DNA from 2 places in the Amycolatopsis sp. NBC_00345 genome. Region 2 is predicted to be linked to the other one. Evidence: riboswitches for the same ligand, from Rfam matches in the RefSeq annotation. Region 2 holds a riboswitch; the other holds the start of a gene.
The links. Region 2 has a riboswitch for thiamine pyrophosphate ahead of thiO (glycine oxidase ThiO). Riboswitches for the same ligand answer to the same signal wherever they lie in the genome.
Positions count from the first base shown of each region.

Region 1: it holds a riboswitch for thiamine pyrophosphate, as region 2 does, so the genes downstream of both, OG943_RS29410 (thiamine ABC transporter substrate-binding protein) here and thiO (glycine oxidase ThiO) in region 2, are expected to answer to the same signal.

Region 1 covers NZ_CP107995.1:6,567,894-6,582,392, forward strand. Annotated here, with positions in the region: gene typA (translational GTPase TypA) at 1-1,521, opposite strand, end outside; gene OG943_RS29355 (hypothetical protein) at 1,736-1,894, shown strand; gene OG943_RS29360 (YciI family protein) at 1,993-2,292, opposite strand; gene trpS (tryptophan--tRNA ligase) at 2,516-3,508, shown strand; gene OG943_RS29370 ((deoxy)nucleoside triphosphate pyrophosphohydrolase) at 3,576-3,965, opposite strand; gene OG943_RS29375 (sensor histidine kinase) at 4,099-5,415, opposite strand; gene OG943_RS29380 (response regulator transcription factor) at 5,412-6,122, opposite strand; gene OG943_RS29385 (LolA family protein) at 6,268-7,365, shown strand; gene OG943_RS29390 (ABC transporter ATP-binding protein) at 7,416-8,393, shown strand; gene OG943_RS29395 (ABC transporter permease) at 8,390-9,268, shown strand; gene OG943_RS29400 (ABC transporter ATP-binding protein) at 9,336-10,343, opposite strand; gene OG943_RS29405 (ABC transporter permease) at 10,343-11,989, opposite strand; gene OG943_RS29410 (thiamine ABC transporter substrate-binding protein) at 11,965-13,020, opposite strand; TPP riboswitch at 13,043-13,156, opposite strand; gene OG943_RS29415 (4a-hydroxytetrahydrobiopterin dehydratase) at 13,190-13,480, shown strand; gene OG943_RS29420 (hypothetical protein) at 14,107-14,499, shown strand, end outside.
Region 2 covers NZ_CP107995.1:7,242,865-7,257,363, forward strand. Annotated here, with positions in the region: gene thiD (bifunctional hydroxymethylpyrimidine kinase/phosphomethylpyrimidine kinase) at 1-17, shown strand, start outside; gene OG943_RS32545 (hypothetical protein) at 36-248, shown strand; gene OG943_RS32550 (winged helix-turn-helix transcriptional regulator) at 366-761, opposite strand; gene OG943_RS32555 (NADP-dependent oxidoreductase) at 862-1,788, shown strand; gene OG943_RS32560 (phosphatidylinositol-specific phospholipase C domain-containing protein) at 1,840-2,859, opposite strand; gene thiD (bifunctional hydroxymethylpyrimidine kinase/phosphomethylpyrimidine kinase) at 2,973-3,806, shown strand; gene OG943_RS32570 (MarR family winged helix-turn-helix transcriptional regulator) at 3,992-4,423, opposite strand; gene OG943_RS32575 (thiazole synthase) at 4,627-5,388, opposite strand; gene thiS (sulfur carrier protein ThiS) at 5,391-5,591, opposite strand; gene thiO (glycine oxidase ThiO) at 5,591-6,667, opposite strand; TPP riboswitch at 6,662-6,768, opposite strand; gene thiE (thiamine phosphate synthase) at 6,799-7,464, shown strand; gene OG943_RS32595 (hypothetical protein) at 7,484-8,311, opposite strand; gene OG943_RS32600 (threonine ammonia-lyase) at 8,469-9,413, shown strand; gene OG943_RS32605 (MFS transporter) at 9,458-11,089, opposite strand; gene OG943_RS32610 (GntR family transcriptional regulator) at 11,160-11,915, opposite strand; gene OG943_RS32615 (SIS domain-containing protein) at 12,060-13,103, shown strand; gene OG943_RS32620 (N-acetylglucosamine kinase) at 13,100-14,083, shown strand; gene OG943_RS32625 (DUF3159 domain-containing protein) at 14,191-14,499, opposite strand, start outside.

The DNA of each region.
Region 1 (14,499 bases), 670 kb from region 2:
CGGGAAGTAGCCCTCGAACACGTGGTTCGCGATGCCGGTGCCGCGGGTCTCGGTGAGGAAGTCGGTGCGGAAGCCGATCAGGCCGCGGGCCGGCAGCACGTAGTCGAGCTTGAGCCGGCCGGAGCCGTGCCCGCCCATGTGCTCCATGCGGCCCTTGCGCGAGGCCAGCAGCTGGGTGATCGCGCCGAGGTGCTCCTCCGGCGAGTCGATCGACAGGCGCTCGAACGGCTCGTGCACCTTGCCGTCGATGATCCGGGTGACCACCTGCGGCTTGCCGACGGTCAGCTCGAAGCCCTCGCGGCGCATCTGCTCGACCAGGATCGCCAGCGCCAGCTCGCCACGGCCCTGGACCTCCCAGGTGTCGGGGCGCTCGGTCGGGATCACCCGGATCGAGACGTTACCGATCAGCTCCTGGTCCAGGCGGGCCTTGACCAGCCGCGCGGTGACCTTGTCGCCGCCGTTGCGCCCGGCCAGCGGCGAGGTGTTGACGCCGATGGTCATCGAGATGGCGGGCTGGTCGACGGTGATCCGGGGCAGCGCCACCGGGTTCTCCAGGTCGGCCAGGGTGTCGCCGATGGTGATGTCCGGGATGCCCGCGATGGCGACGAGCTCGCCCGCGCTGGCCTCGGTCGCCGGGACGCGGGTGAGCGCCTCGGTGACCAGCAGCTCGGAGATGCGCACGTTCTGCACCGTGCCGTCCTCGCGCATCCAGGCCACGGTCTGGCCCTTGCGCAGCTTGCCGGCGTGGATGCGGATCAGCGCGATGCGGCCGAGGAAGTTGGACGCGTCGAGGTTGGTGACCAGCGCCTGCAGCGGCGCGTCGAGGTCCGCGGCGGGCGGCGGGACGTGGCGGAGCAGGGTGTCGAACAGCGGGTCGAGGTTCTCGCTGTCGGGCACCTCGCCGTCGGCGGGCTGCTCCAGCCCGGCCTTGCCGGCGCGCGCGGAGGCGTAGACGACCGGGAGGTCGAGGATCGCGTCGTGATCGGCGTCCTCGATGTCGCTGGCCAGCTCGAGCAGCAGGTCGTGGGTCTCCTCGACGACCTCGGAGATCCGGGCGTCGGGCCGGTCGGTCTTGTTGACCACCAGGATCACCGGCAGGCCGGCCTCGAGGGTCTTGCGCAGCACGAAGCGGGTCTGCGGCAGCGGGCCCTCGCTCGCGTCGACCAGCAGCACGACGCCGTCGACCATGGCCAGGCCGCGCTCGACCTCGCCGCCGAAGTCGGCGTGGCCGGGGGTGTCGATGACGTTGATGGTCACCCGGCCCTCGGGCGTCTGGCGGTGGATCGAGGTGTTCTTGGCGAGGATGGTGATGCCCTTTTCACGTTCGAGCTCACCGGAGTCCATCACGCGGTCGACCATCTCGGCGCGTTCGGCGAACGCGCCGGACTGCCGGAGCATGGCGTCGACCAGGGTGGTCTTGCCATGGTCGACGTGTGCGACGATGGCGACGTTGCGCAGGTCGGGCCGGGTCTTGCCGGACGCGCGGCCGGGTTCGACGGCGGTGGCGCTGGCTGCGGGCACGCGAAGACTCCTGAACTTCAAAGGCGGGTGGGCGGCCGCGTCGCGGGCGGAATCCGTGCATGCGCGCACGTCCCCGAGCAGCATGGCCGGCTTTGGCCACACGCGGACCCCACAATCATACCTCCCGCCGAACTGTGAGTACCCCCACGCCCCTGGATCGGTTAGGCTCACCTAAGCTGAAAACCCGGACGTCACCGGCGACAAGGGAGCCTTTGTGGGCAAGAAACAGCCTGCCGACCCGCGAGCGGTCGTGCGCAAGCTGATGAAGGCCGGCAAGGTCAAGAAGAAGTGCTGCCGGTCGAAGCCGCGCTGCAAGAAGTGCCCGGTGCTGGCGTTGAAAAAAGCCAAGAACGACCTGGCCAAGGCCGCCTGAGCCCCGCTTCCGGCCCCGGAATCCGCCGGTCCGCGCGAGCAGTGGCGGCGGCGACAGTGCGAGCCTGCTCACACCGCCGCTCAAACGGGCCCTGGAGGTCAGTGCGGGACGGCCTCGTTGACCAGCCGCAGCTCCGGCGCCGTCTTCGTCGGGGAGAACTCGATCACCTCGTACTGCGCGAGGTGCTGCACCGAGAACGGGTCGGTCGCCAGGATCGCGTCGAGCTTCCCCCTGGCCATCGGGCGGGTGATGATCACGCCGCCGATCCGCGGGTTCCGCCGGCCCGAGGCGAGGAAGTGCCCGTGTTCGTACTGCTTCGCGAGCCACTCCGCGTGGTCCGGCAGCACGTAGTCGATCTCCTCGACGGGAGCGGTGTAGTTGAGCAGCACGACGAACATGTCCCGACGGTAGACCCGGCACCGGCCGACGGCATCCGGATGTGCCCTAGACTGTGACCCATGCTCGCGCCGAACAACCAGTGGTGGCCGCCCTCGGCGGCCCCCGTGTTCTGCGCTGACGCACCAGTTCCGCGCTGACAACCAGCGAAGGCCGCCCCGGTGGGCGGCCTTCTCGCTTTCTGCGGGTCTCCTCCCGGGGCACATCCAGGGAGAGGAAAGACCCATGGTCCAGCTGTCCGGCATCACCCCGTCCGGCCACGCCCAGCTCGGCAACCACCTCGGCGCGGTGCGCCGCTGGGCGGCCGACGGCGGGCCCGAAGACCTGTACTTCGTCTCGGACCTGCACGCCATGACGACCCCGCACAATCCGGCCAGGCTCCGCTCGCTCGCCACCGAGCAGCTCGCGGTGCTGGTGGCCACGGGCATCTCGCCGGACCGCGTGTTCGTGCAGTCCGACATCGCGAAGGACCTGGGCGCGCTGACCTGGGTGCTCGAGTGCACCTGCGCGTACGGCGAGGCCGCGCGGATGATCCAGTTCAAGGAGAAGTCGGCCCGCGGTGAGGTGGACGGGAAGCCCGGCGGCCAGGCCGGCGTCCGGCTCAGCCTGCTGACCTACCCGGTGCTGATGGCCGCCGACATCCTGCTGCAGGGCGCCGACGAGGTGCCCGTCGGCGAGGACCAGCGCCAGCACGTGGAGCTGGCGCGGACGCTGGCGAAGCGGTTCAACACCACGTACGGCGAGGTGTTCACCGTCCCGACGGCCGTGCTCCCGCTGACGGGCGCGCGGGTGAAGGACTTCGCCGACCCGACGCGGAAGATGTCGAAGTCCGCGCACGACTCGGCGGGGGTGGTGTTCGTCCTCGACGAGCCGGAGCAGGTGCGCCGCAAGATCCGCCGCGCGCGCACCGACGGCGGCTCCGTGCCCGCGTACGCCCCGGAAACCCGGCCGGGGATCGCGAACCTGCTGGAGGTGCTCGCCGCGTGCACCGGCGGTGACCCGGCCGCGCTGGCCGACGAGTACCCGTCCTACGGCGTGCTCAAGGACGCCGTCGCCGACGCCGTGATCGAGGAGCTCCGGCCGATCCGTGAGCGCACGAAGGCGTTGCTCGACGACGTCGCGGAGCTGGAACGGGTGCGCAAAGCGGGCGCCGCGCGGGCGGCCGACCGGGGCGCGCACCGGGTTTCGGCGGCGCTGCGCCTGATCGGCGCCGGCTGAAGGGCCGGCGTCCAACCGGAGGATGACGCTTTCGCCCACGCGGAGCGCGGAAGCGTCATCCCGGGCGTCAGACGAGCAGTGCGCGCAGGTCCGGGATCAGGCCGCGGTCCGCGGGCAGCCATTCGACGTCGTCGAGGTCGTCCGGGCCGACCCAGCGCAGCGCGGTGTGCTCGACGGCGCGCGGCTCCTCCCCCGGCGAGATCAGCGCGGCGGTGTAAACCCGCAGCACCTTGCCGCCGGGCAACGGCACCTCGGTGCCGACGCGCTGCCCGATCGTGACGGTGACGTCCAGCTCTTCCTGGCACTCACGCGCCAGCGCGAACGCCTCGGTCTCGCCCTCTTCGACGCGCCCGCCGGGCAGTTCCCACTGACCCGCGTGGTGCGGCGGCCACGCCCGCTGCTGGGCGAGCAGCTTTCCGTCGCGCACCAGCGCGGCCCCGACGATGACCCCGTCCATCCGCACAGTCTCCCGCACCCGCCGGGCCGGCGGGTGCTCAGCCCTCGTCACGTACCCGTCGTGCCCTGAAGGCCACCATCAGGGACCTATCCGCCCTCAAGGCCACCTTCAGGGCATGCGCCGGCAACCGGGTCTAACGCGCCGGCCGCCAGGACACCTCGAACCGCGCCCCGCCGTCCGGAGACTCCCCGACGCGGACGCGCCCGCCCCGCCGTCGCACGGCTTCGGCGACCATCGCCAGCCCCAGGCCCGTGCCACCGGACGCGCGCGCCCGGTCGTCGGCCACGCGGTAGAAGCGGTCGAAGACCTTGGTCCGGTGTTCGGGCGCGATGCCCGGCCCGTCGTCGTCCACGACCACCCGCACGGCGCTGCGCGAGGCGAGCACCGACACGACGATTTGCCCGGTGGCGTAACGACAAGCGTTACGCAGCAGGTTGTCCAGCACCAGCTGCACCTCCGCGTGCGCCGCCGAAGCCCAGGCCTGCGGAACGGCGGTGCTCACGCGCGTTTCCGGCGCGCCGGCGGGCAGCCGTTCGACGGCCGCGCGAACCTCCGTCACCACCTCGACCGGCTCCGCGGGCGGCGCCTCACCCGCGTCCGAGCGGGCCAGTGACAGCAGACCGTCCAAAAGGGACGACAGCCGTTCGGCTTCGGTGAGGATGTCCGACAGCGTCTCCTGCGCCAGCTCGGGATCCGGGTTCGTGACGGCGACCTCGGCCTGCACCCGGATCGAGGCGACCGGCGAACGCAGCTCGTGCGCGGCGTCGCCGGTGAAGCGGCGCAGCCGGTCGCTCACCTCTTCCTGCCGGACGAGCAGCGCGTTGAACTCCTGCGCCAGCGCGCGCAGTTCGTCGTGCGACGTCGGCAGCGGCAGCCGTGAGCCCGGCGGCAGCGCCCGCACCAGCCCGCGCATCCGCGCCACCGGCCGCAGCGCGAACCGCACCACCAGCCACGTCGCGAGCCCCGCCACCACCGCGCCCACCAGCGCGACGACCACCAGCCAGAGCGCGCCGTACTGCACGGCCGCGCCGAACCCGACCAGCCCGGCGCCCGCGAGCACCAGCCGCTGCGCGCCGTCCGGCACGGTGACGACCTGGCCGCGCCAGCGAGAGCCGCCGGTCTGCACGGGCTGCCCGGCCTTGAGCTGCATGACCTGCCCGGCGTCCAGCGGCGGCGCGGGGCGGCCGTCGACGGGCCCGCCCGCGATGTCCAGCACCCGCACGGCGACCGGGTCCCGCGCGGCCAGTGGCTGCCCGGCCGAGACCTCCGCCGTCGCCGGGCCGAGCGCGGCCGTCAGCTCGTGGTCGACGGAGTCCACCAGCAGCGGCTCCAGCCGGTTCGCCGCCAACGTGGCCAGCCCGAGCAGGCAGGCCAGGGTGATCGTGGTGGCGAGCACCGTGATGCGCACCTGCAGTGAACGGCCGCGCCACCAGGACGGTGAGCCGATCACAAAACCTCGTCCAGCTGCGCGTCGGAAGCCAGATAGCCGTGCCCGCGGACGGTCCGCAGCAGCGAACCCGCGCCCACGGCGTCGAGCTTGCGCCGCACGTAACCGATGTAGACCTCCACCAGGTTGCGCGTCACAGCCTGCTCCTCGCCCCACACCGCGCGCAGCAGCTCGTCCTTCGTCACCACCGTGCCCGCGCGGCCGACCAGCACCTCCAGCAGCGCGAACTCCCGCGGGCTGAGCGGCACCTCGGCGCCGTCCCAGCGCACCTGCCGCAACGCGCGGTCGACCTCCAGCGCACCGAGCTTCAACGCGCCGCGCGAGGCGTCCGGCCCGGCGCGGCGAAGCGTCGCGCGCACCTGCGCGACCAGCACGACAAACGAGAACGGCTTCACCAGGTAGCCGTCGGCGCCGAGGTCGAGGCCGTCGGCCTGGTCGACCTCGCCGTCCTTGGCCGAAACGAGCAGCACGGGTGTGGCCACGTTCTCCGCGCGCAGCCGTTCCAGCACGCGGTACCCGGACAGCCCGGGCAGCATGATGTCGAGCAGCACCACGTCGAACGTGCCGGTGCGCGCGAGCTGCAGCCCGGTCGGCCCGTCGGCGGCTGTGACCACGTCCATGCCCTCCGCGCGCAGCCCGCGCTGAAGCGCCTTCCGCACGCCCGGCTCGTCGTCCACCACCAGCACTCGAGGGTTCACGAGCCTCATCATGGCCGGTTTCCGCTGCTCCTGCGCGAGCTCTCAGCGCGATCTCAGCCGCGACGGCCCAGCATTCAGGGGTATCTCAGCCTCGGGAGGGAAGCCTCTGACCCGGGAGCCGGGCACACTGGGGCCCGGAGACACAGGGAGAGACACCATGGATCCGAAGAAGAAAGCGATCACCGCCGCGGTCGTCGGCACCGCGCTCGGCGTCGGCGGGCTCGTTGTCGTGGCCATGCCGGCCTCGGCGGGCGCCGCGCCGACGCTGCCGCAGGTCAGCGCCGAAAACCTGGTCCAGTCCGTGATGACCGCGAAGCCGGGGGCGTTCGACGGCACGGTGAGTGTCAGCAACAACCTCGGGCTGCCGAGCCTGGGGAACGCGATCCCGGGGGCGAGCGCGCTGAACGTCGACTCCGCGCACGTCTTCAGCGACGGCGCGGGCAAGTCGAAGCTCGCGCTCGCGCAGGGCAGCTCGCAGGAGACGATCATCCACGACGGCGCCACCGTCTGGGACTACAACTCGAAGAACAACACCGTCACGAAGACGACGGTGCCGGCGGACGTCGCCGCGAAGCCCGGTGCGGGCGCCGGCGCGGACAAGATGTCGGACCCGGCGTCGGCGGCCACGGAGCTGCTGGCCAAGGTCCGCGAGAGCAGCACCGTCTCCGTCGACGGCACGGCCACGGTGGCCGACCGGCCGGCCTACGAGCTGGTCCTGACCCCGAAGCCGACCGAGCGCACGCTGCTGCGCGAGATCCGCGTCGCGGTCGACTCGCAGACCCGGATGCCGCTGCGGCTTTCCGTGCTGAGCAACGGAACCACCACTCCGGCGCTCGAGCTGGCGTTCTCCGACATCGAGTTCACGCCGCAGGCGGCGAGCGAGTTCGCCTTCACCCCGCCGCAGGGCGCGAAGGTGACTGAGAAGACTGCCAAGGTCGATGACAAGACCAAGGCGGACGCCGAAAAGGCCCAGCAGGACACCAAGATCGTCGGCGACGGCTGGGACACCGTGATCACGGGCAAGCTGCCGGCCGGCACGCTCGCGCCGAAGCAGGGGTCGTCCGATTCGGCCAAGGGCCAGGGCGTCGACCCGCAGAAGCTGCTCAGCCGCGTGGCCAAGCGCGTGAGCGGCACCTGGGGCAGCGGCTACCTGTTCACCACCAAGGTGGGCGGCGCGGTACTGACCGACGACGGCCGTTTCGCCGCCGGCGCGGTGCCGGAGCAGGTCCTCTACGAAGCGCTGGGCACCAGGTGACGGACACAGCGACCAGCTCGCTTGAAACCGGGGCGGGTACCTCCCAGGAGGTGTCCGCCCCGGCGGTCCCGCTCGCCGCGCGGACCCGGGGCCTGCGCAAGGTCTACCGCGGCACGGTCGCGGTGGACCACGTCGACCTCGACGTGCCCGAAGGCGCGGTGCTCGGCATGCTCGGGCCGAACGGCTCGGGCAAGACCACCACGATCCGGATGCTGCTCGGGCTCGTGCGCCCGACCGAGGGCGAGGTGGAGCTGCTCGGCCGGCCGATGCCGGACGGGGCGGCCCACGCGCTGCCCGACGTCGGCGCGCTGGTCGAGGGGCCGGGCTTCCACCCGTTCCTTTCCGGGCGGGACAACCTGATCCGGTTCGCGGCGGCCGAGCCGCGGCTGGCCTCGGCGGGCATCCCGTCCGCGGTCGACACGGCGCTGGAGCGCGTCGGCCTCACCGACGCCTCGCGGCGCCGGTACAAGGGCTACTCACTCGGCATGAAGCAGCGGCTGGGGCTCGCGGGGGCGTTGCTCGTGCCGCGCAAGATGATCGTGCTCGACGAGCCGACGAACGGCCTCGACCCCGCTGGTACCAGGGAGATCCGCAGGATCGTGGCCGAACTGCACGCGGACGGCGTGACGGTGCTCGTCTCGTCGCACCTGCTCGCCGAAGTCGAGGCGACGTGCACGCATGTCGCGGTGCTGCAGTCCGGCAACGTCGTCGCGCAGGGGGAGCTGTCCGAGCTGCTGGAGTCGGGGAACGCGGCGCTGCTCGTGCGCACGCCCGACGCCGAGCTCGCGGTGGAGACGTTGCGGGAGAACCGGATCGGCGCCCGGCTGACGCCGGACGGGGTCCGCGCCGACCTCACCGCCACGGCCGCACCACGGGTGCTGGAGGTGCTCGTGGGCGCGGGGGTCGCGGTCCACGAGGCCACCCGGGCGCGCACGGGCCTGGAGGACCTGTTCGCCCGGCTCACCGAAGGCGGCCCGGCGGCCGGTTCTTCCGAACCCGCCGAGAGTTTCACCGAGGGGGACGCATGACCACGCAGGCACTCGCGGCTCCCGCGCCGCGCACGGGCCACGACACGGTGCCGTTGCCCAGGCTGGTCACGGCCGAGCTGCGCTGGATCTTCCGGCGGCCGCGCACGCTGGCCGTGCTCGGGCTGCTGGCGCTGGTCCCGATCGTCATCGGCATCGGGCTCACCCTGGTGGGCCAGGGCGATGCCGGCGGCGGCCCGGACAACAGCGGCGGCGCGCTGCTGGGGGCCGCGGTCAACAACGCGCTGGTGCTGCCCATCGCCGCGATGGTGATGACGCTGACGCTGCTCCTGCCGCTGGCCTCGGCCATGGCCGGCGCGGACGCCATCGCGGGCGAAGCGGCCCACGGCACGCTGCGCGGCTGGCTGATCGCCCCGGTCAGCCGGGGCCGGCTGCTGGTGGTCAAGTCCTTCGGCGTCGCGACGGTCTCGCTGGTCGCCGTGCTGTCCATGTGCGTGACCGGCGTGGTCACCGGCTTGATCATCAACGGCACCGGCTCGCTGTTCACCCTGTCCGGCAACACACTGTCCCTTGTGGACGCCCTGGGCCGCATCCTGCTGGCGGCGGCCTGGATCGTGCTGCAGCTGTGGGCGGTGGGCGCGGTGGCGCTGGCCGTGTCCAGCTTCACCGAGCACCCGATGCTCGTCGTGGTGTCGGTGCTGGCCGGGAACATCGTGTTCACCATCCTCGGCTTCCTGACCTCGCTGGACTGGCTGCACCCGTTCCTGCTCACGCAGAACTGGACACTGGCCCCGGCCGAGGTGCTCCAGGATCCGATGACGTCCACGATGCTGGGCGAAGGCGCCCTGCGCGCGGTCTGCTACATCGTGGTGGGCCTCTCCATCGCCTACGCCCGCCTCACCACCCGCGACGGCTGAGTCCCTCGTTGTCCGTTAAGGCCTCCTTACCCGCGTCGGACGCGGGTAAGGAGGCCTTAACGGCGTTTCAGCCGACGATCGCGATCCCGTCCGGGTCCAGTGCGAGCCGGACGGGATCGCCCGCGCGCAGGTCCGCCGTCACCGGCGCGACGGCGTCCACAGTGGACCCACCGGCGGAGACCACCAGCCGCACGTGCTCGCGGCGGTGGACGGAGGCCGTCACCTCACCAGCGAGACCATCTTCCGCGACGCGCAACGCGTGTGGGCGCAGGCCCAGCCGCACCGGGCCGTCCGGGATCGCGGCGAGCGCGACATCGCCGAGCGCCGTGTGCGCCACGCCGCCCGCCGCGACGCCGTCGGCGAACGTGGTCACGCCCAGGAACCGCGCCACACCGTCGTCCACCGGCCGCTGCCACACGGACCGGACCGCGCCCTCCTGGCGGATCTCCCCGGTGTCGAGCACGGCGACGCGGTCGGCGAGCGTGAACGCCTCCTCCTGGTCGTGCGTCACCAGCAGTGCGGTGATCTTGTTGCGCCGCAACAGGTCTGCCAGGTCGATGGCGAGCTGCTCACGCAGTCCCGCGTCCAATCCGGACAGTGGCTCGTCCAGCAGGAGCAGCCGCGGCTCCGGCGCCAGCGCGCGGGCGAGCGCGACGCGCTGGGCCTGGCCGCCGGACAGCTCCGTCACGCGCCGTCGTTCGAAGCCGGTGAGCCCGACGAGTTCCAGCAGCGCCGTCACGCGCGCGGCGTGCTCGCGCCGCGGGACGCCGTGCATCCGCAGCCCGAACGCGATGTTCGCGGCGACGTCTCGGTGCGGGAACAGCTGCCCGTCCTGGAACACCAGGCCGAAGCCGCGGCGGTGCACCGGGACCGGCGCGAGGTCGGTGCCGTCCCAGCTCACCGAGCCCGACGTCGACGGCTCCAGGCCGGTGATCGCGCGCAGCAGCGTGGACTTCCCCGAGCCGGACGGGCCGAGCAGCGCCAGCACCTCGCCGTCGGCGATGTCGAGGCGCGCGTCGCGCACCGCCGTGAATGATCCATAGTGGACGGTCAAGTCCCGTACCGACAGTGCCACTAGAACTCCCCTACCGAGCCGTGCCCGCGGACCGAGCCGAAGCGGTCGATCAGCGCGACGGCCGCCACGGTCACCACCATCAGCAGCGCGCACGCGGCGTACGCCATCTGGTTGTTCAGCTCGCCCGGCCGCCCCATCAGCGTCGCGACGGCCACCGGCAGGGTCGGCGCGTCCGGGCGGGCGAGGAAGCTCGTCGCCCCGAACTCGCCCAGCGCCACGACAAAACCGAACCCCGCCGCCGCTACCAGCGAGCGGGCCGTGAGCGGCAGGTCGATCTCGCGCCACACCCGCGCCGGGCTCGCCCCGAGCGTCGACGCGGCCTGGCGCAGCCGGACGTCCACCGCGCGCAGCACCGGCAGCACCATCCGCACCACCAGCGGGATGATCACCAGCGCCTGCGCGAGCGGCACGAGCATCGGCGACGTCCGCAGGTCGCCGGGCAGTGCGTCGAGCGTCACGAGGTAACCGAAGCCGACCGTCACGGCGGAGACGCCCAGAGGCAGCATCAGCGCGGCGTCCATCGTCTCGCCCATACCACGGGCGAGGCGGCCGGGCGCGCGGCGCAACGCGACCAGGACCACGCTGGCCAGCACGCCGACGGCCATCGCGAGCAGCGTGGCGTCGGTGGCCGCGGCCAGCGAGTTCTTCGCCGCCGTCCAGCCGGAGACCTGCAGCGCGTCGTTCGCACCGGTGCCGGAAAGCGCGCGGTACCCGGCGAGGCTCCAACCGTCCGAGCCGGAGACCGACTCGACCAGCAGCGCGACGATCGGCGTCATCAGCAGCGCGAGCACCACCACGGCGGCGCCGATCGTCCACCACTCCCCGCCGCGCGGACGACGCGCCGTGACCAGCGCGGACCGCAGCCGGACGGCGTTCTCCCGCCGTCGTCGCGCCATCGCGCCGAGCGCCAATGCCGCCAGCACGGCCGCGAACTGGATCAGCGACAGCGCGGCCGCGCCCGAGAGGTCCAGCAGGTCGACGGTGCGCAGGTAGATCTCGGTCTCGAGCGTGCGGTAGTGCCCGCCGCCGAGGATCAGGACCACGCCGAAACTGGTGGCGCAGAACAGGAACACCACCGCGGCCGCGGACGCGACGGCCGGGCCGAGCGCGGGCAGCGTCACCGTGCGGAACGCCCGCCACGGCGACGCGCCCAGGGCACGGGCCGCCTCCGTCGCGCGCGGGTCGAGGTGCGACCACAGCCCGGCGACGGTCCGCGCGACCACGGCGACGTTGAAAAACGCGTTGGCCAGCACCAGCGGCAGCACGCCGCCGTCCGGCCAGATCGCGCGGAACGCGAGGCCGACCACCACCGTCGGCAGCACGAACGGCACCAGCACCAGCGTGCGCGCGAGCCCGACGCCGGGCAGCCGCACGCGCGCGAGCAGGTACGCGACCGGCAGGCCGGCCAGCACCGCGACCACCGTGGACGCCGCCGCGCTGGCCAGCGTGAACCCGGCGAGCCGCCACGTCTGCGGGTCGCCGAGCACGGTGTCGACGCCACCCGCGGAGAAGCCGCGGCCGACGATCGCCACCACCGGCCACGCGAAGAACACCACCAGGAACGCGACGGGCAGCAGCCCGAGCAGAGCGAGCCCGGCGGTGCGGACGGTGCGCGCCGGGGTCAGGCCCCCATGAGCGAGCGCCATGCACCGATCCACTTCTCCCGGCCGGCCTGCACCTGGTCGGCGGGCAGCGTGGCCGGGCTCGTCGGCAGCGGTGCCACCTGCGCCCAGCCCGCGGGCAGGTCGACGCCCTGGCGCGCCGGGTAGACGTACATGTTCGCCGCCACCGTGGTCTGGAACTGCTGCGAGAGCAGGAAGTCGACCACCTTCTGCGCCTCCGGGGCCTGCTTGCTCCCCGTCAGCACCCCCGCGTACTCGACCTGGCGATAACACGTGTCGAGCAGCGCCTTGGTCCGCGGCTTGCCGTCGTCGCCCACCTCGGCGGCGGGCGACGACGCGTACGAGACAACGATCGGCCGCGGTCCCTTGCCCGACGAGCCGGAGAAGTCCTTGGTGTAGGCCTCTTCCCAGCCGCTGTCGACCTTCAGGCCGTTGGCCTTCAGCTTGGTCCAGTACCCCTGCCAGCCCTGCTCGCCGAACTTCGCGATGGTGCCCAGCAGGAAGGCCAGGCCCGGCGACGCGGTGGCCGGGTCCTCGGCCACGGTCAGGTCCTTGTACTTCGGGTCGGCCAGGTCGTCGTACGTCTTCGGCTCCGGGAGGCTCTTGCCGGCGAAGTAGCCGGAGTCGACGTTCACGCAGACGTCGCCGAGGTCCACGGCGGAAAGCCGGTGCTCGGGGTCCACGGCGTAACGCTGCGACCCCCGGTCGGCCTCCGGGCTGGTGTAGGGCTGGAAGACGCCCTCACCGAGCGCGCGGGACGCGAACGTCGAGTCGACGCCGTAAGCCACGTCGCCGATCGGGTTCGCCTTCGTGAGCACCAGCTTGTTGGTCAGCTCGCCGGCGTCGCCGTACTTGACGACCTTCAGCTTGATGCCGGCGCGGCGCTGGAAGGCGTCGAGCACGTCCTGGGGCGCGACGAACGAGTTGTGCGTGACCAGCGTGACCTCGGGGGTCTGCTGGGCGTCGCCGCCCGAGCCACTGGACAACGAGCAGGCACTCGCCAGCACGGCGACCGTGGCCACCGCCAGCGCGGTGCGTGCGGTCCGCGGGTTCATCTGCCCTCCTGCACTGGCCGGTAGCAGGAGAGTCGGGCCTCCCTGCGCCGGCATGATCCGGATTCAGGTGCGAACGGTCGCGGGTCTCGGGCACCCGCCTCTCAGCCCGGCGTACCGGACTCCCGTGGCAACCGTGCAGCGTAGCCGAGAGAGGACCACCATTGGGTACATGGCGAAAATCATGAACGATTCGCAGGCCGACGAAGCCCTGGCCGGACTGACCGACTGGCACCGCTCGGAGGTGACGATCATCCGCACAGCTGAGCTGGAGAGCTTCCCGCAGGCCATCGAGGCGGTGGACCGCGTCGCGGTACTGGCGGAGGCCGCCGACCACCACCCGGACATGGACATCCGCTGGCGGACGCTCACTTTCCGGCTCAGCACCCACTCCGAAGGCGGCCTGACGGCGAAGGACTTCGCACTGGCCCGGCAGATCGACGAGGTGCTCGCAGCCCTCTGACCAGGTGTGATCTCCGATACGACGGCAACACCAACGGCCCTCTCGCGCGTCCTCCCTATGAGGTTTCACCAACGCAGGGAGGACTACGGGATGACTCAGGCAATCGTGGTGGGAGCCATCTCATTCGGCTTGATGGTGGCGGCCGCGGGCGGTGTGCTCTGGCACACCGCGCGTAACCGACGTGATCTCAGCCACAGGCGGTAACACAGTCCATGATCGAGGCGCTAATCCAGCGGAATATCCGGCACTCGCCCCGCTAGGACACGTCATGAACAGCACCTCGATCGCCCTCTCCAGCACTCAGCGCGCGTGGGTCACCACGTTCGCCACGGCCGTCACCCTGCTCGCGGTTCTGGTGCTCGGCCTGATCGGCTGAGCTCCACCGCGTCTTCGTCGGTCCGGCATCCACCGGACCGACGCTCGCGGCGCCACCCCCGATTCACGCAGGGCCTGTTCAGTCCCTGGTGGCGCAAGACGAACGGGCTGATACCGCTATGCCGATAGTTGAAGTGGAACGGCACGGACTCGTCACGATCAGCGAAGGCGACCACCCAGCTGCCTACCAGGCCGCTGGCTGGTTGCGCGCATCCCGCCCGGCCACTCGTGTCCCGTCAAGCGCCGTGCGCATGCACGTCGAAGTCCTGCGACGGCTAAGCAGCATTACTCCGCGCGCACTTCTCGGCGGACAGTTCGTGCCTGGTCCGGGCAGCCAAACCCAGTTCGCTGTCGCCGTGGCGCCCTTCGGATTGTTCGACGCCGACGAAGAGCCGACGTGCCCGAGTGCGCTGTGGAGGCAGCCGTTCACCATCGGCCTGCCTGACCCGTTCGCCCAAACGGTCGCCAATACACTCGCCGAGGGGCCAGATCTCCCCGCAGGGACTCTCACGATCGACCGCGCCGGCTTCGACCTGGTCAACTCGTCCGAAATGATCTTCGGGCAGACCGCGGCCCTACTGAAGACCGCCATCGCCGCCTGGCTTTCAGGCCAAGATGCCGACACCGCAGCCAGATCTCTCGTC
Region 2 (14,499 bases):
GGCGGCTCGCGGACTGAGCGGCCAGACTGGGTGGCGTGACCGACGAAACCAGCACCCGCGCACTGTGGGACAGCCTGCCCGAGGACCTGCGGACCGAGGTCGACCGGCTGGTCACCGCGCACCAGCCGGCGTCCGTGATCAAGCTGATCCGCAAGTGGGGCCTCACCCCGTCCCCCGGCATCGCCGAAAGCCGCGACGTCGCGGAACTGCGGGCCCGCGAACTGAACGTCGGCCCGCGGTTCGGCTGAGCCTGAAACGCCCCAATGTGGCGTTCGGTGCGTTCAACGCAACCAACGCCACATTGGGTGCGCCCAACGCAACCAACGCCACATTGGGGCGCATTGTCCGAAAAGGACGATTGAACGCTAGGTGACCGGCTCCAGCACGCGGTTGTCGTAGGTCGAGCGGGCGTCGCGGATACGGTCGAAGTTCGTCTGGGACCAGGAGCTGAGCGCGATGAGGTGCGCGCCGACCTCGGCGCCCATCTTGGTGAGCGCGTACTCCACCGTCGGCGGGGTCGTCGGGTACACCGTGCGCGTGACGAAGCCGTCGCGCTCCAGGCTGCGCAGGTTCTGCGTCAGCATCTTCTGGCTGATGCCGTCGACGGCCCGGCGCAGCTCGCCGAAACGGTGCGGGCACCGCGCGAGCGAACCGAGCACCAGGGCCGTCCACTTGTTCGCGAGCAGGTCCAGCACGTCGCGGCATGGACAGCCCTTCAGGTAGACGTCCCAGGGTCCGTCCTGGTCACAGGTAGTTTCCATCAGGTACCTACTTTACCGAAAAGTGCCTTCTAGCGAAAAGTGACGAACAGCCTGAGCATAGGAGCTCGGTTCACGAACGACAACAAAAGGAGAGACCGAGATGCGCGTGGTGACCCAGCGGGAGTTCGGCGGCCCGGAGGTGCTGCAGGTGATCGAGGCCGCCCGCCCGGTGCCCGGCCCGACCGAGGTGCTGGTGCGCGTGCACGCCGCCGGCATCAACCCGGTGGACTGGAAGTCCCGCGCCCACCCGGTTTTCCTCGGCGAGCCGCCGTACACGCTCGGCTGGGATGTCTCCGGCGTCGTCGAGGAGGTGGGCTTCGGCGCCACCGGCGTGCGCGAGGGTGACGAAGTGCTGGGCATGCCGTTGTTCCCCCACGAGGCGGCGGCGTACGCGGACTACGTGACGGCGCCGTCACGGCACTTCGTACGCAAGCCGGCCGGGATCTCGCACGCCGAGGCCGCGGGCCTGCCGCTGGCCGGGCTGACCGCGTGGCAGGCGCTGGTGGACGTCGCGGGAGTCCAGAGTGGACAGCGAGTGCTCGTCGACGCGGCCGCGGGCGGCGTGGGCCACCTCGCCGTGCAGATCGCCAAGGCCCGCGGCGCGTACGTGCTCGGCACGGCCAGCGCGGCGAAGCACGGCTTCCTGCGCTCGATCGGCGTCGACGAGCCGATCGACTACCGCGACGAGAGCGCGACGGCCGCGGACGTCGATGTCGTCCTCGGGCTGGTCGGTGAGCAGAGCGACCTGCGCTGGCTGCCGTCGTTGAAGAAGGACGGCCTGCTGGTCTCCGTGCCCGGCGGCGTCGGCGAGCGCGCCGAGGCCGAGGCGGCGCGACGCGGCGTGCGCGCGGCGGGGATCCTCGTGGAGCCCGACCAGCTCGGGCTGCTCGGCCTCGTCGAGCTGATCGAGGCGGGCCGGCTCACGGTGCACGTGGACCAGGCTTTCCCGCTCGAGGACGTCGCGAAGGCCCACGAGGTCGGCGAAGCCGGGCGGGTCACGGGCAAGCTGGTGCTCACGACTGTCTGACCCCTGACGCGACTGAGGCCACCGCTCACCGCGATGGCCTCAGTTCGCGCGTCAGCCGCGGGTGAGCACCTGCGGCAGGACGGTGGTCAGGCCCGTCCAGTCGGACGTGATCACGGAGGCGTGCTGCTTCGCCAGGTCCGCCACGCGCTGGTTGGCCTGGTCGACGGTCGGGTTGTGGTCGTCGATCGCGGGCGCCACGTTCTGGCCGTCGGTCATCACCAGGTAGTAGTGGTTGTCGTCGTACCAGCCGGGGCCGGTCTGCGTGACCCACGCATTGGCGTCACCGTCGAAGACCACGAACCACGGCTTGAGGTCCGCGGTGTACTTGTCGCGCGGGTCGCCGCCGGCCGCGCCGTGCACGGTCGGGAAGATCTGGACGTCGCCCAGCTTCCCGGCGCTCTTCTGCGCCAGCAGGTAGTTCGCGTACTCGACGTCGGTGTGCAGCGTGTCCGTGGGGTTCCCCTCCTCGACGGTGCCCGGGATGATCTCCGTCAAGACCTTGCCGCGCAGGGAGTCCACACTCGGCCAATTGTCCGCTTTGGACGCATCGTCGAGCGTCGCGTAACTGCCGAGCAGGTCGGCGGGCTTGAAGACGGCGCCGCCGAGGTGCGCGCGGAACGTGGCGTCGAGCTCGTCCGGGCCGAGGCCGCCGTTGTCGGAGAAGCCCGTTTTCATCTCCAGCTTCAGCGTGAGCGGCGTGCGCCCGGGGTGGGCGGCGAGCCAGATCCGGATGTCGTCGAGGCAGTTGTCCAGGTCCTTGTTCGTGCCGCCGGAGTACAGGTCGGCCGCCGAGGACGCGGCGACGCAGTTGTTGTCGTTGCCCAGCGGGTTGGAGTGGCTGACCTTCCACTCGTGCGTGACGATGTCCGGCCAGACGTCCAGCTCGATCAGCGACGAGCCGTTGTCCAGCGCCTGCGCCAGGTACGGGTACGCCGCGGGGTCGTAGGTGTTGTGCACGCCGACCGTCGTCACGTGCGAGATCTTGGGGCTGTCCGCGTTCGCCGCGGTCGCCCCGGTCAGTGCCGCCGCGACGAGCGCGCCGACCACCACGACCACTGAGGAAATCTTCATCCTGGCCCCTTCACCCACCGGATAGTGCAATGGCTTTGACACTGTGCCACCGTGATGGACTGTGGATGAAGGACAGCTGACCAAATGGACTAGACCAGAAGTCGGAACGTGCCATGACTGAGAACCCGGCCCCGCCCTCCGCGCTGACCATCGCCGGCTCCGACTCCGGCGGCGCCGCCGGGCTGCAGGCCGACCTGCGCACGTTCCTCACCTGCGGGGTGCACGGGCTCGTCGCCGTCACCGCCGTGACGGTGCAGAACACCCTCGGCGTGCACGACCGCCACGACATCCCGCCGCACATCGTCGCGGGACAGATCGAGGCCGTCTCGTCGGACATGGGTGTGGGCGCGGCGAAGACGGGCATGCTGGCGTCGGCGGAGATCATCCGCGCGGTGGCGGCCGCGTGCGACCGAGCGGAGATCGGACGCGACGCGAAAGTCCCCTTCGTGGTCGACCCGGTGGCCGCGTCGATGCACGGCCAACCACTGTTCGACGACGCGGGCCTCGCCGCGGTCCGCGACGAGCTGCTGCCGCGCGCCACCGTGCTGACCCCGAACCTCGACGAGGTGCGGCTGCTCACCGGCCTGACCGTCACCGACCGCGAGGGCATGCACACCGCCGCCGTGGTGCTGCGCCAGCTGGGCCCGAAGTACGTCCTGGTCAAGAGCGGCCACCTGCGGTCCGACCCGGAGTGCGTCGACCTGCTCTTCGACGGCTCGACGTTCGTGGAACTGCCCGGCCACCGCTACGGCACTCCCCACACCCACGGCGCCGGCGACACGATGGCGTCCGCACTGACGGCCGGCCTGGCCAAGGGAATGTCCGTGGTGGAGGCCGCCCGGTACGGCAAGTGGTTCGTCTCCCAGGCCGTCGAGCACGCCTACCCGATGGGCGCGAAGGTCGGGCCGGTGTCGGCTTTTTGGCGGTTGGCGCCGGAGGAGCGGTAGGGCTGGGCTCGGTCTCCGCATGGCCGCCGGGCGAAGCTCGGGTTGAAGGGATCCGCAACGCCGGGCGTCCGTCCAGCCTCCCCGAGCGGCTTTCGGCGCGGTCCGGGCGGCTCCGCCGGGCCAGGCCCGGAACGGATGGCCCGCGGAATCTCCCGTCCATTCCCGGGGCGAGCGGCGGGGATCCGTCAGGCTTCGTCGGAGAGCAGGGCCTCCAGCGCGGGCAGCGCGGCGGTGAGGGCGTCGCGGTTTTCGGGGCTCAGCCGGTCGAGCCGCCGGTTCAGCTCCTGCACCCGGGTGGACCGGACGCCGGAGACGAGCCGTTCGCCCTCTTCCGTCGCGCGGGCGAGCCAGGCGCGGCGGTCGACGGGGTCGGACTCGCGTGTCACGTACCCGGACTCGACGAGCGTGGCGATGATGCGCGACATGGTGGCCGCCGCGACACCCTCCTTCGCCGCGAGGTCGCCGAGGCGCAGCTGCCCGGAGTGCACGAGCGTGGCGAGCGCCGAGATGGCTCCGTGGCCGGGCCCGGGCACTCCCGCCTGCCGCAGCGAGCGCGAAAGCCGGCCTACGGCGAGGTACAACCTGCCCGAGACATCCTGGACCGAGGTGAGGGTCACGGCTGGCTCCTTCTGCCGCTTTGCCCGCCGCTGGTGCGCCGGAAAGGTGCCGTCAACCATACGGCCTGACCGTGCTCGTTCCGTGTTAAACGCGGACAAAATCACCACCCTCCACACTCGACGCGGTCCGAACGCACCTATCGGCTTACCTCTTTACCCCTGGCCGGTGATTCCTGGCCGGTGATTCACAGTGGACTCCCGGCTCACCGGGGCGGACTGGACGCGTGGGCCCAGAACCGCTGCGGCACCCGCCCCGCCCCGTGCGCCAGGCGACCGGCCACGACGGCGGAGCGCATCGCCGACGCCATGCGCTCCGGGTCCGACGCGCGGGTCACCGCGGTCGACAGCAACACCGCGTCGCAGCCGAGTTCCATGGCCTGGGCGGCGTCGGAGGCGGTGCCGATGCCCGCGTCCAGCACCACGGGGACCGACGCGCGCGAGACGATCAGCTCGATGTTGTGCGGGTTCCGGATGCCCAGCGCCGTGCCGATCGGCGCGCCCAGCGGCATCACGGCCGCGCAGCCGGCCTCCTCCAGGCGCAGCGCGAGCACCGGGTCGTCGTTCGTGTACACGAGCACGGTGAAACCGTCGGCGGCGAGCTGCTCGGCGGCGTCCAGCGTCTCGATCGGGTCGGGCAGCAGGGTGCGGTCGTCGGCGTGGACCTCCAGCTTCACCAGGTCCGTCTCCAGCGCCTCGCGCGCGAGCCGCGCGGTCAGCACCGCCTCGGCGGCCGTCCGGCAGCCCGCGGTGTTCGGCAGCAGCCCGATCCCCAGGCGCCGCAACAGCGCCAGCACGCCGGAGCCGCCTTCCGCGTCCGCCTTGCGCATCGCGACCGTCGTCAGCTCGGTGCCGGACGCGACCAGCGCCCGCTCCAGCACGGCGAGGTTCGCCGCGCCCCCGGTCCCGATGATCAGCCGCGACGACAGCTTGTGTGCGCCGATGACCAGCTGGTCCCCGTCCGTCATGCTCATCCTCCCTGCACCGCGGTCAGCACGTCGATGCTCGCGCCCTTCGGCACGACGGAACCCGCCCACGCGCCGCGCGGGACGACCTCGCCGTTCACCGCGACGGCCACGCCTTGGCGCGCCGCCCCTTTCGCGTCGAGGACGTCGGCCACCGTGGTGTCGTCCGGGAACTCGCACCAGCTGCCGTTGACCTTGATCTCCATCAGATTCGCTCCTTCTCCAGCAGGCGGGCGGGCGTGGCCGCGCCGATCTCGTCCGGCGGCGGCTCCCCGGCCAGCCACGCGACCACGGCGTCCGCGGTCACGGGGGCCATCAGCAGCCCGTTGCGGTGGTGCCCAGTCGCCGCGAAGACGCCGTCGGACAGCTCCCCGACGTACGGGAGGGCGTCGTGGCTCCCGGCCCGCAGCCCGGCGGCGACCTCGACCAGCTCGTACTCGGTGATGCCCGGCAGGATCCGTTCCGCGCCCTCCAGCAGCTCACGCACCCCGCGCGCGGTGACGGCCTGGTCGAACCCCGCTTCGTACTGCGTCGCGCCCAGCACCAGCTCGCCGTCGGCGCGTGGGACGAGGTAGATCGGCCGGCCCTCGACCATCGCGCGCACGGTGTACGGCGGGGGCGGCAGGCAGCCGCGGCGCGGGCGCAGCCGCAGGATCTCGCCCTTCAACGGCCGGACGGCGGACTCCAGCAGCGGGTGCAGCCGCCCGGTCCAGGCCCCGGCGGCGAGCACCACCGGTCCGAGGCCGTCGAGGCTCTCCACGCGTGAACGGCGGAACTCCACCCCCCGCCGGACGCACGCGTCGAGCAGCGCGGTGAGCAGTTTGCGGTTGTCCACGGCCAGGTCGCCGGGCACGTGCAGGCCACCGCGGACGGCGCCGACGCCCGGCGCCAGCCGCCGGGCCTCCCGCCCGGTGAGCCGCTCGACGTCGCGGCCCAGCGAGCGCAGGTAACCGGCCAGGATGTCCAGGTGCCCGGCGTCGGCGCTGTCGAACGCGACGACCAGCGTCCCGTGCCCGGCCAGCCCCGGGTCGGCGCCCTCGGCGGCCAGCTCGCGGGCGAACGCCGGCCAGCGCCGCAGCGACTCCTCGCCGAGGCTCAGCACGCGCTCCTCACCGGGCCACGCCTCGGTCACCGGCGCCAGCATGCCGCCGGCCACCCAGGACGCCCCGCCGCGCGCGGGCTCGGGGTCGACGACCGTGACGTGGTGGCCGCGCCGGGCCGCGCGCCAGGCCGCGGACAGCCCGATCACACCGCCGCCGACGACGGTCAGGTTCTCACTCAACGGGATCACGCTCCCTGCGCCGGCATGACCCGGATCAGGTTCCACGGTCGGAGCGGTCAGCTCCCTCTCAGCCCGTGCCCCGGGCTCCCGTGCGGACGACCCCACCGTAGCGCGCGGGTAACGTCGCCGCCATGCCCGCCTTGACCGGAGACCGGATCCGCGCGCGTCTGGCCGACGCCCGGCTGTACCTGTGCACCGACGCCCGCGCGTCCCGCGGCGACCTGGCCGAGTTCATCGACGCCGCGCTCGCCGGCGGCGTTGACATCGTCCAGCTGCGGGACAAGACGAGCGGCGCGCCGCTGGAAGCGAAGCAGGAGATCGCGGCGCTGGAAGTGCTGGCGGAGGCCTGCACGCGGCACGGCGCGCTGCTGGCGGTGAACGACCGCGCGGACGTCGCCCTCGCCGTCGGCGCCGACGTGTTCCACCTCGGCCAGGACGACATCCCGGTGCCGCTGGCGCGCCGGATACTGAGTGACGACGTGGTGATCGGCCGTTCGACGCACTCCGTCGAGCAAGCCCGGGCGGCCGCCGCCGAGGACGGCGTGGACTACTTCTGCACCGGCCCGTGCTGGCCGACGCCGACCAAGCCCGGCCGCTTCGCCCCCGGCCTCGACCTGGTGCGCGCGACCGCGGCGGCCGGGCCGGATCGGCCGTGGTTCGCCATCGGCGGGATCGACCTGAACCGGCTGCCCGAGGTCCTCGACGCCGGCGCGTCACGGATCGTCGTGGTCCGCGCGATCACCGAGGCCGAGGACCCGAAGGCTGCCGCCCAGACGTTGAAGAGCCGCCTGGGCTGAGCCGCCGGGAACCTGGCCGTCAGGAGTTCGCGTTCGACGGCGCGCCGGCCTTCGACGGGACCTGGCTCTGCTGCGTCTGCGGCTGCGAGGTCCCGGTGTTCGGCGCCGAGGTCGACGGGGGGTTGCTGTCCGTCGTCGGCGAGGTCGGCGTGCTGGACGACGTGGACGGCTGCTCCGAGGACGTCGGCGTGCTGGACGAATTACCGCTCGGCGGCGGGGTGTTCTCCGACGTCGTCGGGGTGGTGTCCTCGCGGTTCTGCTGCTGGCTGGAGCCCGGGTTGTGGTAGAAACCCGCGCCGGCCTTGCCGTCCGTGGCACCTTCCAGGCCGAGCATGAACACGATCGCGATGGCCGTGGCGACCACGCTGGTGCCGATGATCAAGGGCCAGCGCAGCTTCCGGAGCTTGTCGGCGAACGAACCAGCCGGCTCCGGTTCGGTGTCCCCGGTGCCGGTCTCCCCGGGGCCGGTGAGCTTGGAGATCCGCACCGTCGGCATCTCGGACGGGTCGGCCGGGATGCGGGTGGACATGTACATGGTCGGCATCTGGGCCGGGTCCTCCACCGGCTCCAGGCCGCCGCTGGTGCCGCGCCGCTGCCCGGCCGTGGCCAGCACGGAGCGCGCCTTCAGCGCGGCGTCACGCGTGCGCTGCAGCGAGCGCAGGTACAGCTCGCCGCCGACGGTGGTGACGATGCTCGCCACCCCGGCGCCGACCACGGTCCCGGCCACGCCGAGCGTCGAGCCCAGCAGTGCCGCCGTCACCGCGGCGAGCGCTGCGGCGAGCACCGGTGTCAGCCGTAAACCCTTCTTCGCGTCCGACCCGGACGTCTTCTCTTGCTCCTCGCTCATGATCCCGATCTGCTTGTCCCCGCCCAGTTTTTTCCTTGTTGGTTCCAACGTGTAAGTCGTCTGGGGAACTCCCTTCGTTGCCCAGAGGTGAGCGACGCCACGTTGACTATCCACAGTGGACGGACTAAAGCTCACATTCTCCTGACATAATCGGCACATGCGACTCGTGACGATCTCCGAAATCGAGGCGGCCGCCCAGCGCGTGGTGGGTACCGCCGTGCGTACGCCGCTGCTTCGCCAGCCCTGGGTTTCCGGTGAGCTGTGGTTGAAACCCGAGAGCCTGCAACAGATCGGCGCGTTCAAGATCCGTGGCGCGTACAACGCGATCGCCGCGCTCGACGAAACGGACCGCGCTCGCGGAGTCGTCGCGTATTCGAGTGGTAACCACGCGCAGGCGGTGGCGTACTCAGCGCACACCTTCGGGGTCCCGGCCGTGATTGTGGTGCCGGACGTGGCACCTCGGCTCAAAGTGGACGCTACGCGCCGGTGGGGCGCGGAGGTCGTGGAGGTGCCCATCGCCGAGCAGGCGCCGGCCGCGCTGGCCATCGCCGAGGAGCGCGGGCTGACGCTGATCCCGCCGTTCGATCACCCGGACGTGATTGCCGGGCAGGGCACCGTCGGCCTGGAAATCGCGGCCGACCTGCCGGACGTCGACACCGTGCTGGTGCCGGTGAGCGGTGGCGGGCTCGCGGCGGGCGTCGGCACGGCGATCAAGGCGCTGTGCCCGGGCGCGAAGGTCTACGGCGTAGAGCCGGAGCTGGCCGCGGACTCGGCCGAGGGCCTCCGGGCCGGCCACCGCGTCGACTGGCCGATGGAGCTGCGCGCCAGGACGATCGCCGACGGCCTGCGCGCGCAGCCCTCCGAGCTCACGTTCGCGCACCTGCGGGCGGTGCTCGACGGCATCGTCACAGTGACCGAGGACGAGATCCTCGACACCGTGCGCACGCTCGCCGGCCAGGCCCGCCTGGTCGCCGAGCCGAGCGGGGCGACGGCCGTCGCCGCGTTCCTGCACCGCTCCGGCGAGCTGCCGGGCGGGCGCACCGTGGCCGTGGTCTCCGGCGGGAACATCGACCCCGCGCTGCTGGCGAAGCTGCTCGCGTAGAAAGGCTCGTGAGTGTTTATGACGGTTCTAACCGTCATAAACACTCACGAGCTCTTCCCCGGGCGGACGTAGGTGGGCGGGCCCTCGACGCCGCAGTGGAAGCATTCGCCCGGGTGCGGCGACTCGGCGGCCGGGTAGACGGTGCCGGGCCTGGTGGGCGCGGCCTCGTCGAGTCCGTCCTGCGCGACGTCACCGGGCGCGGCAGCAGGCGCGGGCTCGGGCGCGGGCACGGCGTCACCGGTCTCGCCGGGTCCCGCCTCGGTGCGCCCGGCGCCGAGCACACCGTTGTGAATCCCCAACGCGATGAGGCCGCCCGCCACCGCCAGCACGGCGCAGATCAGCAGGGCCATCCGCCAGCCCGCGGTCAGCGCGACCGGGTCCCGGTAGGCCGAACCCGTCAGCCCGGCGGCGGCGGGCAGCACGGCCACCGCCAGAAGTCCACCCGATCGGGCGATCGCGTTGTTCACCCCCGAGGCGACGCCGGCGTAGCGGTCCGGGGCCGCCGCGAGCACCGTCGCGGTCACCGGGGCCACCACCGTCGCCAGGCCGAGCCCGAACACGACCACGGCGGGCAGCACCGAGCCGAGGTAGGACGAGCCGGGGCCGACGCGCATCAGCAGCAGCATCCCGGCGCCGACCACGATCGGGCCGACGACCAGCTGCAACCGTGGCCCGATGCGCTGCGCGAGCGCGCCGGAGCGGCCCGAGAGCAGCAGCATGAGGATCGTGATCGGCAGCCCCGCCAGCCCGGCCGCCGTCGGCGAGTAGCCCAGCGAGACCTGCAGTTGCAGCACCATCAGCATCATCACGCCGCCGAGCGCGGCGTAGACCACGAAGGTCAGCGCGTTGGACAGCGTGAACGTGCGGTCGCGGAAGAGGGACGGCGGCACCAGCGGCTCCGCCGAGCGGTGCTGGAGCCAGACGAACGCGCCGAGCCCGAGCACCCCGACGACCAGCGCGACCAGCACGACCGGGTCGCCGATGCCGCGGCCGGGCGCCTCCACGAGCGCGCCCGTCACGCCGGCGAGCCCGACGGCGCCGATCGCGGCGGCGGAGAAGTCCGGGTGCCCGGTGGCGGCCGTGTCGCGTGACTCCGGCACGAACCGCCGCGCCATCAGCACCACGATCACCGCCACCGGCAGGTTGATCAGGAACGCCAGCCGCCACGACCAGACCTGCACCAGCAGGCCGCCGACCAGCGGGCCGACGGCCGCGGCGATGCCGCCGAGCCCGGACCACGCGCCGATCGCGCGGGCCCGGTCGTCGTGCGCGAACGAGGACTGCAGGATCGCCAGCGAGCCGGGGGTGAGCAGCGCGCCGCCGATGCCCTGCAGGATGCGGAACGCCACCAGCATCTCCGTGGACGTCGCGGCGGCGCACAGCCCGGAGGCGACGCCGAACCACACCACGCCCACGAGGTACACGCGCCGCCGCCCGTAGCGGTCGCCGAGGGAGCCCGCGACCAGGATCAGGGCGGCCAGCGCGAGCAGGTAGCCGTCGAGGATCCACTGCAGGCCCGCGACGGAGGCCTGCAGCTCCTCGCCGATCCGCGGCAGCGCGACGTTCACGACAGTGCCGTCGAGCATCGCCATGCCCGAGCCGAGGATCGTCGTCCAGAGCACGCCCCGCGCCACCGGGGTGCCCCAGCGGATCCCGGTGGCTTCGGCCGCGGTCACCGGGCACGCTTCGAGTTCATGCGCACACGGTGGCGCGGGCGCGGTTCGGGCGCAAGCGCCCGAACCGGGCTCACGGAAGCAGCGTCGTGACGAACTTGTAGCGGTCGCCGCGGTAGATCGCCCTGGCGAACTCCACCGGCTTGCCGTCGGTGGCGAACGAGTGCCGGGTCAGCATCAGCACCGGCATGCCGACGTCCGCGCCGAGCATCTCGGCCTCCTGCGGGCCGGCGAGCGAGGTCTCGATCGTCTCCTCCGCGCGCTCCAGCTCGACTCCGTAGTGCTCGCGCAGGACCGCGTAGAGCGAGCCGCCCGCCGTGATGTGCTTGCGCAGCCCGCGGAACCGGCCGAGCGGCAGGTGCGTGGTCTCCACCGCCATCGGCTGGGAATCGGCCAGCCGCAGCCGCCGGAGGCGAAGGATTTTCGCGCCCGCGCGGATCGCCAGCAGTTTCGTCAGCTCGCCCTCGACGGCCAGTTCCTCGACCTCGAGCAGTTTCGACGACGGCTTCAGGCCCTGCTTGCGCATGTCCTCGGTGTAGGAGGACAGCTGCAGCCGCTGCGCGAGCTTCGGCTCCGCGGCGAACGTGCCCTTGCCCTGGACGCGGTGCAGGCGGCCCTCGGCCGTCAGGTCCGCGAGCGCCTGGCGCACCGTGGTGCGGGACACGGTGAACTCGCCCGCCAGCGCCCGCTCCGTCGGGATCGGCGAGCCCGGCGGCAGCGCGTCGAGCAGATCCAGCAGGTGCTGTTTCAGCGCCCAGTACTTGGGTTCACGCTGCCCGCGCACACCCGCCGTGGTTCCCGCCTCACCCGCGGGGGATGTCTCCAACATGACCGGCTCCCTCACTAACGCGCCACTTCCACATCAAGAAACGTACCCTTCACCACAAACGCTCCGCCCGGCTAGCATTGGTCTAGACCTGACCGCACGCCGCTCAGCACAACCCGGGGCCCCGCCCCGGCGGAGAGGAAAGTGATGACCCAACAACATCCCGGCGAGCACATGGCCGCGGAAATCTCGGAGCAGCCTGCCGTACTGGCCGGGCTCGTCGAGCGGCAGGCCGGAATAGCGGAAGTAGCTGAAAAGATTTCACAAAACCCCCCGCGTTTCGCTCTGCTCGCCGCCCGTGGTTCCAGTGACCACGCCGCGTTGTACGCGAAGTACCTGATCGAGGTACTCCTGGGCCTGCCCGCCGGTCTAGTGTCGCCGTCCACCGCAACCCTTTACGGCGCGCGCCCGGATCTGCGTGACGTGCTCTTCGTCACCGTAAGCCAGAGCGGCGGTTCACCGGACCTGATCGAGGTAACCGAAGCGGCGCGGCGCCAGGGCGCGCTGACCGTCTCCGTCACGAACACGCTGGATTCCCCGCTGCGCGCGGCGGCGGAGCTGGGCGTGGACATCGGCGCGGGCGTGGAGAAGGCCGTCGCGGCGACCAAGACGTACTCCGCGACGCTGCTCGCGCTGTACCTGTTCATCGACGCCATCCGCGGCGGCAAGGGTGCCGACGCGGAGAAGCTGGGCGAGCTGGCGCAGCAGACGCTCGACGGCGCGGCCGAGGGCGTGCAGCGCGCCGTGGACCGTTACCGGTTCGTCGACCGCGTGCTCACCACCGGCCGCGGCTACTCGTACGCGACCGCGCTGGAGGGCTCGCTGAAGCTGGCCGAGACGAGTTACCTCGCGGCCCGCGCGTACAGCGGCGCGGACCTGCTCCACGGTCCCGTCGCGGCTGTCGACGGCGAGACCGCGGTGCTCGCGGTCACCAGCGCCGGCCACGGCGGCCACGCGATGGCCGAGGTGCTCGACGCCGTCAGCAAGCGCGGCGCCGACGTGCTCGCGGTGGGCTCGGCCGCCGCGGACGTGCCGGCCGCGCTGCGGATCCCGGTGGCGCCGTCGGCCGAGGAACTCGCGCCGATCCTGGAGATCCTGCCGATCCAGCGGATCGCGCTGGGCCTCTCGCTCGCCCGTGGCGGCGACCCGGACAGCCCGCGCGGGCTGCTGAAGGTCACCAAGACCCGGTGAGCTTCGTCGTAGGCGTGGACGCCGGCGGCACGTCGACCCGAGCGATCGTGGTCGACGCCGCCGGCGTCGTGCTGGGCGCGGCCTCCGGCGACGGCGCGAACCCGAACGCCCACTCGCCGGAGGTGGCGGCCGGCCGCATCGCGGACGCCATCGCGGCCGCGCTCGACGGGCGGACAGGCGTCGCCGCCGCGGTGGTCGGCATGGCCGGGGTGAGCAAGCTCTCCGACGCGGGCGTCGCGGCGGTGTTCGACGCGCAGTGGCAGCGGATCGGGCTCGGCGGCGTGGTCCGCACAGTGGCCGACGCCGAAGTCGCGTACGCGTCGGCGACGCCGGCCCCGGACGGCACCGTGCTCGTCGCCGGCACCGGCTCCATCGCCTGCCGCATCCGCAAGCGCCGCACCGCGGGCCGGGCGGGCGGCTACGGCTGGCTGCTGGGCGACGAAGGCTCGGCCTACTGGCTCGGCCGCGAGGCGGTTCGGTCCACTTTGGCGGCACTGCGCGGCGGCGCCGATCTCACCGGGCTGCCGGCCGCCGTGCTCGCGGCCGCCGCCGGACCGTCCGCTGTGGACGAATCCGGTCAGTCCACTTTCCACATGGGACTCGTCACGGAGGCGGACCGGGCCGCCACCGCGAGTGCGCTCATCACCAAGGCCAACGCCGAACCACCCGTGCGGCTGGCCCGATTCGCCCCGCTCGTGAGCGCCGCGGCGACCGCCGGAGAGCCCGTCGCGGCGGACATCGTCACCCGCGGGGCCGATTTTCTGGTCTCACTGGCGCTCGCCACGCGCGACCCCGGCGAGTCGACACCCCTAGTTCTCGTGGGCAGTGTGCTCGCCGAGGACAGTCCCGTCGGCGCCGCCGTACGCGCCGGTCTCGCCGGCCTCGACGTGCTGACCAGCTCCGACGGGGTGCTGGGGGCCGCGTGGCTGGCCGCGGTCGACGCCTGGGGCGAGACGGCGCCACGACCTTCCCGATCGTGAATGCGACCGAAAACTGGTTCAAAGAGTCGAAACCGTCGACTCAGGACCGGTGATCCGGGTACCGTGGAAACCGGCCCCCGGACCCTCCCCCCTCGCCGGGGGCCGCCTTATGTCCCGGGTCGGTCGTCCGCCCCGGGTTCCTGGGCCACTCGCAGGCCCGGATGTTCCGGCGGCAGCGACTTGTACAGCACCCAGCCGCTCACCGCGACCGTCGCCGCCACCAGCGGCCACGAGAGCACGGTGCGCGCCACGCCGAGCGCGACCACCTGCCCGGCCCACCACAGCAGGCCGTAGACCACCACGCGGATCAGGTACTGCAGCACCCACACCCAGCTCGCCCACGAGTACGCGCGCAGCAGCGCGGGGTCGCGGCGCCAGCGGGTCTTCTGGCCGACCAGGAGCCCGACGATCACGCC